DNA from 2 places in the Ruminococcus sp. MSJ-25 genome. Region 2 is predicted to be linked to the other one. Evidence: predicted binding sites of a transcription regulator. Region 2 holds the regulator's gene; the other holds the start of a gene.
The links. Region 2 encodes Rex, which represses fermentation and respiration genes when NADH is low (regulators of the CRP and FNR family bind a similar motif). Its sites were predicted from a motif close to ATTGTTAANNNNTTAACAAT; they were not measured.
Positions count from the first base shown of each region.

Region 1: the regulator Rex is predicted to act here: its motif matches at 2,730-2,749, upstream of pgk (phosphoglycerate kinase).

Region 1 is NZ_JAHLPI010000016.1:124,241-128,802, forward strand. Features, by position in the region: gene KQH97_RS06505 (CvpA family protein) at 1-339, shown strand, start outside; gene KQH97_RS06510 (ATP-dependent Clp protease ATP-binding subunit) at 380-2,647, shown strand; gene pgk (phosphoglycerate kinase) at 2,786-4,009, shown strand; gene KQH97_RS06520 (hypothetical protein) at 4,084-4,562, shown strand, end outside.
Region 2 is NZ_JAHLPI010000014.1:193,585-198,146, forward strand. Features, by position in the region: gene KQH97_RS05045 (phosphotransferase family protein) at 1-686, shown strand, start outside; gene KQH97_RS05050 (hypothetical protein) at 898-1,488, shown strand; gene KQH97_RS05055 (redox-sensing transcriptional repressor Rex) at 1,537-2,205, opposite strand; gene KQH97_RS05060 (aryl-sulfate sulfotransferase) at 2,366-3,856, opposite strand; gene KQH97_RS05065 (ABC transporter substrate-binding protein) at 3,874-4,562, opposite strand, start outside.

The DNA.
Region 1 (4,562 bases), on a different contig from region 2:
ACTGGTGCTGAGTATCTGGAAAAGAACATTTTCCGACCGATCGCCCTGACTTTTATAAGGCTTTGCGTGTTCATGACAGTGTATGTGCTTATGGAGATAGTCATAAGGCTTATCCTGCGTCTGTCGGGAGTTTTTACCCGAATGGCAGGTCTGACAGCGGCAAACCGTTTCGCAGGCATGGCGCTTGGTCTTTGCAAAGGCGGTCTGTATCTGGTGTTGATAGCCTTTATGGTCTGCACTGTGATAAATGCTACCGAGAACAAGCTTCCCAAGTTCAACAGCGCTGTTTTTGAAAATACCTATCTGTTCAGTTACTTCTTTGATATTCTGTATAAATGATTACCGTAAGGTGTATCAGTAAGGAAAGGAGCAAATAAAAATGTTAATGTGTTCAAGATGTAAAAAGCGTCCTGCTGTGGTGTTCATCTCACAGATGAACGCCAAGGACCCTCAGCACAAGAAGAACGAGGGACTTTGCCTTGTTTGTGCCAAGGAGCTTGGCATTTCGCAGGTGGACGATTATATGAAGGCAATGGGCATCTCAGACGATGACCTTGAAGCAATGTCAAATCAGCTTATGGAGGCTTCTGACGGGGACGATTTTGAGCCGGGCGGAACGAACTTCCTGAGCAATCTTTTTGGCGGTGACGCAGCCAATCTTTTCAGCAACCTCGCAGGAGGTATGCCTAAAGCCACCGATGAGGGCGGAGATAAAAACCCAAAGGATAAAAAGAAAAAGCTTAAATTTCTCAACAACTATTGCACAAATCTTACTCAGAAAGCAAGAGAGGGCAAGCTTGATAACGTTGTGGGCAGAGATAAGGAGATATCAAGAGTTATCCATATCCTGTCAAGACGTCAGAAGAACAATCCATGCCTTATAGGCGAACCTGGCGTTGGTAAAACAGCCATTGCCGAGGGTATCGCACAGAGGATAGTTGGCGGAGATGTGCCTTTCCATATCAAGGATAAGGAGCTTTACCTCCTCGACCTTACCGCACTTGTTGCAGGCACTCAGTTCAGAGGACAGTTCGAGAGCCGCTGCAAAGGTCTTGTAGAGGAAGTAAAAGAGCAGGGCAATGTTATCCTCTTTATAGACGAGGTGCATACCCTTGTTGGCACAGGCGACAATGAGGGAACGATGAACGCAGCTAATATCCTGAAACCGTCCCTTTCAAGAGGCGAGATACAGGTAATAGGTGCAACGACTTTCAAGGAGTACAGAAAGTATATCGAAAAGGACTCTGCACTTGAAAGACGTTTCCAGCCTGTAACAGTTTCCGAGCCGACAGTTGAGGACACAATCACAGTCCTCAAAGGCATAAAGCAGTATTATGAGAATTTCCATAGAGTAAAGATATCAGACGATATGCTCAGAGAGTGTGCAGTGCTTTCTGAAAGATATATCAACGACAGATTTCTTCCTGACAAGGCGATAGATCTTCTTGACGAGGCTTGCGCCTGCACAAGTATCAGAACACCTGAAATAGAGGAGTTCGACGCACTTAACGAGGAACTCAAAAAGCATGAAAAGCTCGTTGAGGATTACGAGCAGAAGTCAGACCCTGACTATGAGATAATCGCAAAGGAAAAGGGCGAGATACTCAGGATCCAGAACAGACTCAAAGAGGTGGAAGAAACTCTTAAAAACGTTCAGGTCACAGAGGAAGATATCTCAAAGGTAATAGAGCTTTGGACAGGTATCCCTGCCAATAAGATAGCTCAGACCGAATATGACAAGATAAAGCACCTGAAAGAAGCCCTTTCAAAGCGTGTTATCGGCCAGGACGAAGCCGTTGATAAGGTCGCAAAGGCAATAAAGCGTACAAGAGTTCAGCTTTCAAAACGTCGCAGACCGGCTTCATTTATTTTCGTCGGCCCAACAGGCGTTGGAAAAACAGAGCTTGTGAAAGTCCTTGGAGAAGAGCTTTTTGACGCCACCGAGCCGCTTATCAGAGTTGACATGACCGAGTATATGGAGAAGCACTCAGTATCAAAGCTTATCGGCTCACCTCCGGGATATGTAGGCTTTGATGAAGCAGGTCAGCTCACCGAAAAGGTGCGCCGCAGACCATATTCAGTGGTGCTCTTTGACGAGATAGAAAAGGCTCATCCTGATGTTATGAACATACTCCTTCAGATACTTGACGAGGGTCGTATCAACGATTCACAGGGCAGAAGCGTTTCATTTGAGAACACAGTTATCGTCATGACATCAAACGCAGGTTCGACTGATAGAGATACGGGTGTGGGCTTCAATAAGACCGACAGCGATATCGCCAAGGATAAAGCAATGAAAGCCCTGAGAGATTTCCTGAGACCTGAGTTTCTTGGAAGAATAGACGAGATAGTTGTGTTCAATCCGCTCACAGAGGAGAATTTCGCGGGCATAGCAGGTCTTATGCTGGATGAGATGAAGTCGCCGCTGGAGGAGAAACATATCAGCCTGAGATATACAGATGAAGCTTTGAAAGCTATCGCACATAAGGCATACGGTCAGAAGCTTGGTGCAAGAGATATCCGCCGTGTCATAAGAAACGAGGTTGAGGATAAGATAGCCGAACTGCTTATAGACAAGGGCGAGGGAGCGGTGTCCGCCGTGGCAATATCCGCTGACAACGGAGAGATAAATGTGGACGCACTTTAAAAGCCTGAAGTTATAAAATCAGGGTAAAAATTATAAAAAAATACTTGATTTTTATGGCGGTATGTTATATAATAAAGGTAAGGTTGTTAGTTTTTTAACAACGTGAATTAAAAAATTAAATTGAGAGGTGTCTTTAAAATGGCAGGTTTAAACAAAGTTACTGTTGATGACATTAATGTAAAGGGCAAAAAGGTACTCGTAAGAGTTGACTTTAACGTTCCTCTTAAGGACGGCGTTATTACAAACGATAACAGAATAACAGCTGCTCTCCCAACTATCAAGAAGCTGGTAGCTGACGGAGGCAAGGTAGTTCTGTGTTCACATCTTGGCAAGCCAAAGAACGGCCCAGAGGCTAAGTTCTCACTTGCTCCTGCTGCTGCAAGACTTGCAGAGCTTCTTCCTGAAACAAAGGTAACATTCGCTGCTGACGATACAGTAGTTGGCGACAACGCTAAGAAGGCTGTTGCTGAAATGGCTGACGGTGATATCGTTGTTCTTGAGAACACAAGATTCAGAGGCGCAGAGGAAACAAAGAACGGCGAAGCTTTCGCTAAGGAACTTGCTGACCTCGTTGACGACGAAGTATTCGTAATGGACGCTTTCGGTTCAGCTCACAGAGCTCATGCTTCTACAGCAGGCGTTACAAAGTTCGTTAAGGAAACAGCAGTTGGTTACCTCATGCAGAAAGAGATCAACTATCTCGGAAATGCAGTTGAAACACCTGTTAGACCATTCGTTGCTATTCTCGGCGGCGCAAAGGTAGCAGATAAGCTCAACGTTATCTCAAACCTCCTCGAGAAGTGCGATACACTTATCATCGGTGGCGGTATGGCATATACATTCCTTAAGGCACAGGGCAAGGAAGTTGGTCTTTCCCTCGTTGACGATACAAAGATCGACTACTGCAAGGAAATGATGGCAAAGGCTGAAAAGCTTGGCAAGAAGCTTCTTCTCCCTATCGACACAACAGTTGCAGCAGGTTTCCCTGATCCAATCGACGCTCCTATCGATGTAGAAGTTGTTGATTCTGACAAGATCCCAGCTGACAAGGAAGGCCTTGATATCGGCACAAAGACACAGGCTCTCTTCGGCGAGGCTGTTAAGTCTGCAAAGACAGTTGTTTGGAACGGTCCTATGGGCGTGTTCGAGAACCCAACACTTGCAAAGGGTACTATCGCAGTTGCAAAGGCACTTGCTGAAACAGACGCTACAACTATCATCGGCGGCGGCGACTCAGCAGCAGCAGTTATCCAGCTCGGTTTCGCTGACAAGATGTCACACATCTCAACAGGCGGCGGAGCTTCACTTGAATACCTCGAGGGCAAGGTTCTTCCGGGTATCGACGTTATTGCCGACAAGTAATTTATATATTTGCTCGACTTAAAAGCTGGGGCAGGCAGTCATTTGCCTGCCCCTTTTTAATTATGGGGGTATCAATGATTTACCGTGAACCTTTGGTTTTGACAGTATACTATTCACAAAGCAGTATTACTGCGGCATTTGTTTTTGCCTGTATATTGGCTGTTGCGTCGGCACTGGCGGCAGTTGGATTTGTAAAGATCGGCTGTAAGCGTTACGGAAATTCAGAAAGTTCCGATGATTGCAGTAAATATGTTAAAACGTTTGCTAAGGTAGTAGGGGAAAGCAGATCCGAATATGAGGATTTTTCCGAAAGCAGGGGAGCGTATACTTCCTATGTAAACCAGCTTGAAATCGAATATACAGATCAAAGCGGCATAGTTTACCGCAAATTTATCGAAAACATTCTTAACGACGGCTATGTAAATATATGTTATGGTGAGAATGATCCCGACGATTTTTACCTTTCGGATTATGCAGACGGTATCGCCGAAATTGAAAATGAATGCCGCGGCGAATTTGTTTACGGGATAAGCATGAGAATTTTTTTCGGAGC
Region 2 (4,562 bases):
TCTATAAGAAGCCTGAATACAAGGAAAAGTGTCTGTATGCAGCTCTTACACACGCAAGAGTTGAAACAACACTTGGCAATTCCTTTATAAAGATGCCTGTTCTTCACGAGGTTTCCGTTATCGACGGCAAATGGGCTATTACAATGGACTTTATAAAGGGTAAGACTCTTCAGCAGCTTATGGACGAAAATCCAGACAAGAAAGACACGTATCTTAACCAGTTTATCGACATTCAGTGCGAGATACACGCTCAGTATATGCCACTTCTTTCAAAGCTGAAAGATAAGATGGCAAGACAGATCAAGACTCTTGGTCAGATCGACGAGATAAAGAAGTATGAGCTTCTCACAAGACTTGATTCAATGCCAAAGCACATCAAGCTTTGCCATGGTAACTTTGAGCCAAAGAACGTTATCATCAATGACGAAGGTACTTATGTTATCAATTGGGGTTCTGCTAGACAAGGTAATGCGTCTGCTGACGTTGCAAGAACATACCTGCTGTTCTGCCTTAACAATCCTGATCTTGCTGAGGCTTATCTTGATAAGTATTGCGTAAAGAGCGGAACATCTAAGCAGTATGTACAGGCTTGGTTGCCGATCGTTGCAGCAGCACAGCTCATTAAGGGCAAGCCGGAAGAGAAGGATCTGCTCATGAAGTGGATCGACGTTGTAGATTACGATTAGTCTTTTTGTCAGGTTGTAACAAATTTGTAACCTCTTATTGTGCAAATAGCTAAAAAATGATTTATCCCGATTATGAGTTTCGTCATAATCGGGATATTTTGTTACAATTCTTTATAATCTCTTTACAGAGTAATTTTCATGTGATATAATGTGAAACTGTTGAAATATGACATAATGATTTAGGACTACAGAGGTTATTCGGAGGATCAATATGAAAAAGCTAATGATAGCTGTTGCTATAGTTTGCACTATGTTTACTTTGCCGGCTTGTGGAAAAAATGCCGATAATAAAACAGAAAATAATGTTAATCTTACAAATAATGACGTAACGACAGCTCAAACAGAGGTTACTGATGAAGTGCCAGACGAAACTACTTCACTCCCTGACAGAAGCACTCTTGAAAAGATACCAGATGAGGCTGTTGATTCGTTTAATCAGGTCGTAGATGTCTGCAAGGAGATATATCCTTTGGCTGAAAAAACAAAAAGGCTTTATGGTTATACAGGCACTAAGACTGTGAACAAAAAGAATTGTTACATTTTTGTTATATATGATAAAAATGACGATGTGTTGACAAAGGTGGCAACTGTCGCTGCCGAGGTTGCATCAGATAAGCTTTACGTTCTTGATGATGAAACAGGAAGTGCTGAAAAAATCAATACCGAGGATGTTAAAACTCAATCTACAGAGTCATGGGCAGATCAAGTAACTGAGTCTTTTGCTGAATACTATCAGAGCAAAGAGGTTAACGACCATCTTGCTGCAGTTGTTGAAACAGCCGCGGTTAAAACAGTTCGCTAATACTTTATATAAAAAAATCACACCAGAGAATTTTCTGGTGTGATTTTTTTATTCGATCTCTTCGCTGTTGTCAGTATCAGTGCTTGTGATGATATTTGTTGCATATGTAAGTGTAAGCAGGCTGTCACCTAAATGGACATTTTCCACAACTATGTTTTCATAGTCGATGCTAAGATCATAATGTGAAAAATTCCAGAACGCTTTCAGACCAAGATTTACAAGCTGGTCTGCAATAGCCTGAGTGTTTGCTTTCGGTATACAAAGCACAGCTACAACAGGGGAGTTTGCTTCGCAAAAGCTTTCTATATCATTAGTGTGACGAATCGGTATGTTTCCTACCACTTCACCAGTGAGCTTTGGGTTTATATCAAATATGCCTATGAGATTGCAACCCCTTGTTTCAAAGTTAATATGTGTGGCGATAGCTTTACCGAGGTTTCCTGCACCGATAAGTATGGTCTTGAAATGCTTGTCTACTCCGAGTATCTTGCCTATTTCCATTCTAAGCTCGTCAACGTGATAGCCATATCCCTGCTGACCGAATCCGCCAAAGCAGTTAAGGTCTTGTCTTATTTGTGAAGCCGTGAGCTTCATTCTCTCAGAAAGCTCCCTTGAAGATATTCTTTCAAGTCCTTCTTTTTGAAGCTCACCTAAAAATCTATAATAACGTGGCAGTCGTTTTATTACTGATGCGGATATCGAACCGTCTTTAGACATATATTTACACTTTCCTTTACTAAAAAACATGATTGATAAATAAATAACAATATCACATAATATAATAGCACTAATCTTTTCTTTTGTCAAGGACTTGTAAACTCTCTGCGGTCTAAAAAAGCAGCCTCGTTTTACAGAAGCTGCCTTATGTACATTAATTTTATTCTAGATCTTTTTTCTTTACAGAAGCAACACAGAAGTCGATGCGTTCTTCATCATCTTCTTCATTTCCTGAACCTGTGAGAGGAACTCCTTTTGTTGGATCGATCCCGTCAACGGCTGTAACAAGCCCTGTACCCTCGCCAATAGAAGCACCCGGTACTCTGAACTTTGTAATGTCGATAGGCTCGATAGAGGTCTCAACAGGCTTTTCAAGCTGTGGTATCCACTCGTATGGTACACGATAAGCTCTGTAGATCATGTTGCTTTTGAATGTGCCGGCAAAATTCTTGAAATAAGGGTTTACAAATTCCCAAACTATTTCATGGTCAGGTGTGACTTCAAGAAGATGTCCATCTGAACCTTCCGTAATAAGAGTGTTTCCGTTCGGAAGTCGCTGTGCAGAGCTGATGTATGAGCTATAGAACTTAGAAGCGTCAGTAAAAAGCAGATTTCCTGCTTCAAGGGGAGTGTACTGCCATGTTATTTCAAGTGTAACAGGATTGAATTGAAGTACTCTTGAGTAATCTCTGTGTGCATTGTTCACGCCTGTGAGGGAAGCAGGGTTAGGTGTGCCGTAGCCACCCTCGCCACCGTTATCGAATACCAACAGGTCGCCCTCTCCAGGAAGTCCCTTTGGTATCATGTGCAGGTGGTGCTGACCAATTATCCAGCCAAGCTTCTTTGTGGCTTCGCTTTCGTTGAAGTTAGGACCTACACGCCATACTATCTTACCTGTTGATTTCTCGATAATTCCGAGTATGTTTGAGTTTCTTGCGTCAAATATGATATTGTCTGGGTGGAAGCGTTTGTCGCCTGCGTCATACCACTTATTTTCGCCAAGGGTAGAGAAGTTGTTTATGTGCATCCAATCTCCACCTGCCTCACCGTGAAGACCGGGGTTTCTGAACAATGCGTTCTTTGCGGCCTCGTCAAAGCCAAGCTCATCAAAGTGGTCGCTTGCACGCCAGCTCCAAATTATATTGCCTTCCCAATCCACTTCGATGATCTTATCGTCGATAAGTCTTTTGTCTGAAATATCGTGGTTGTAAAGGTTCTCGTGAGTAAGGATAAGTGTATTGCCACTGTCTGTCTTTGGCTCGCCATTTGGATAATAGTAACCCACAGTGCTGCCCTCACGCTGAAAATCATGGTGCTGTCTAGCCATATAGACCGGTTCCTTACCCGGGTCGGCAACAAGTTCAGTTTTGTCGAATTTCCATACGATATGACCGTCCCAGTCTACCTGAACAAGATCAAGTTGATCCTGATATGCATATTTACCTCCTCTTGCTCCTGTTGTGCCCATTACATATCCGCCTGGGAGTATTTTGTTAGGAAATCCTCCCAGTCCAGCCCAAAGCTTTACTTCATTGCCATTCATATCTATGAGCAGAGCACCTTTAGCGGACGGGAAGATCGTATAGCCGCTGTAGGCTTTTTCTTTGTTGTATATTGTAACTCCTGTTGGATAAATGCTTGGATAACCCATGTCTGATTCCTCCTTGTTTATTTGTCTGCTTTTGTCAGGTCTGCCGTAACGTTATCTGGAAATGCTTTTTTTGCTGAGTCTGGATAATAAAATTTCCTTATGTTGTAATTGTTTGAATATTTACCATTCTCATACGCCCACTTATTTATTTCATCAAGATGAGATGCAGCTTCCTCAGAAAGTCCCAGTTTAATACTGTACTGTTCCCAGTTTGTTTTGAAATCATCTGGTTCGATTCCATATTTCTTTGATATTTTTTCAGCCGACTCATCTAAGTTGTCATTTATGTATTTAACGCTTTCATCAAGTGCTTTAAGATAGTTCGTAAGAGTTTCAGTATTGTTCTTTGCAAAGTCGCTTGATGTTATAAGATAAGCAGATACATTTATCCCTATATCTTTTGCAGATGCGACCTGAGTCCAGCCCTCTGCTTCATATTTTTTTATAGCTGAGCCTGTAACGATAGCGGCTGATGCCTCACCGTTATGTGCAACTGCTATCTGAGTTGATATGGAATCTGTGTTGACGTTTTTCTGCTTTGACGGGTCAAGTCCTAAATAAGTCTGAGCCTGCCAGTTGAAGTATTCTGAAACTGTTCCAATAGAAGTTATCCATCCTTCACTTTCATCTAAAGCATCAAGATCATCTTTGTATTTTGGTGCAACAAAAAGACCGCCGTTATATGAAACGCTAGAACTTAGATCTG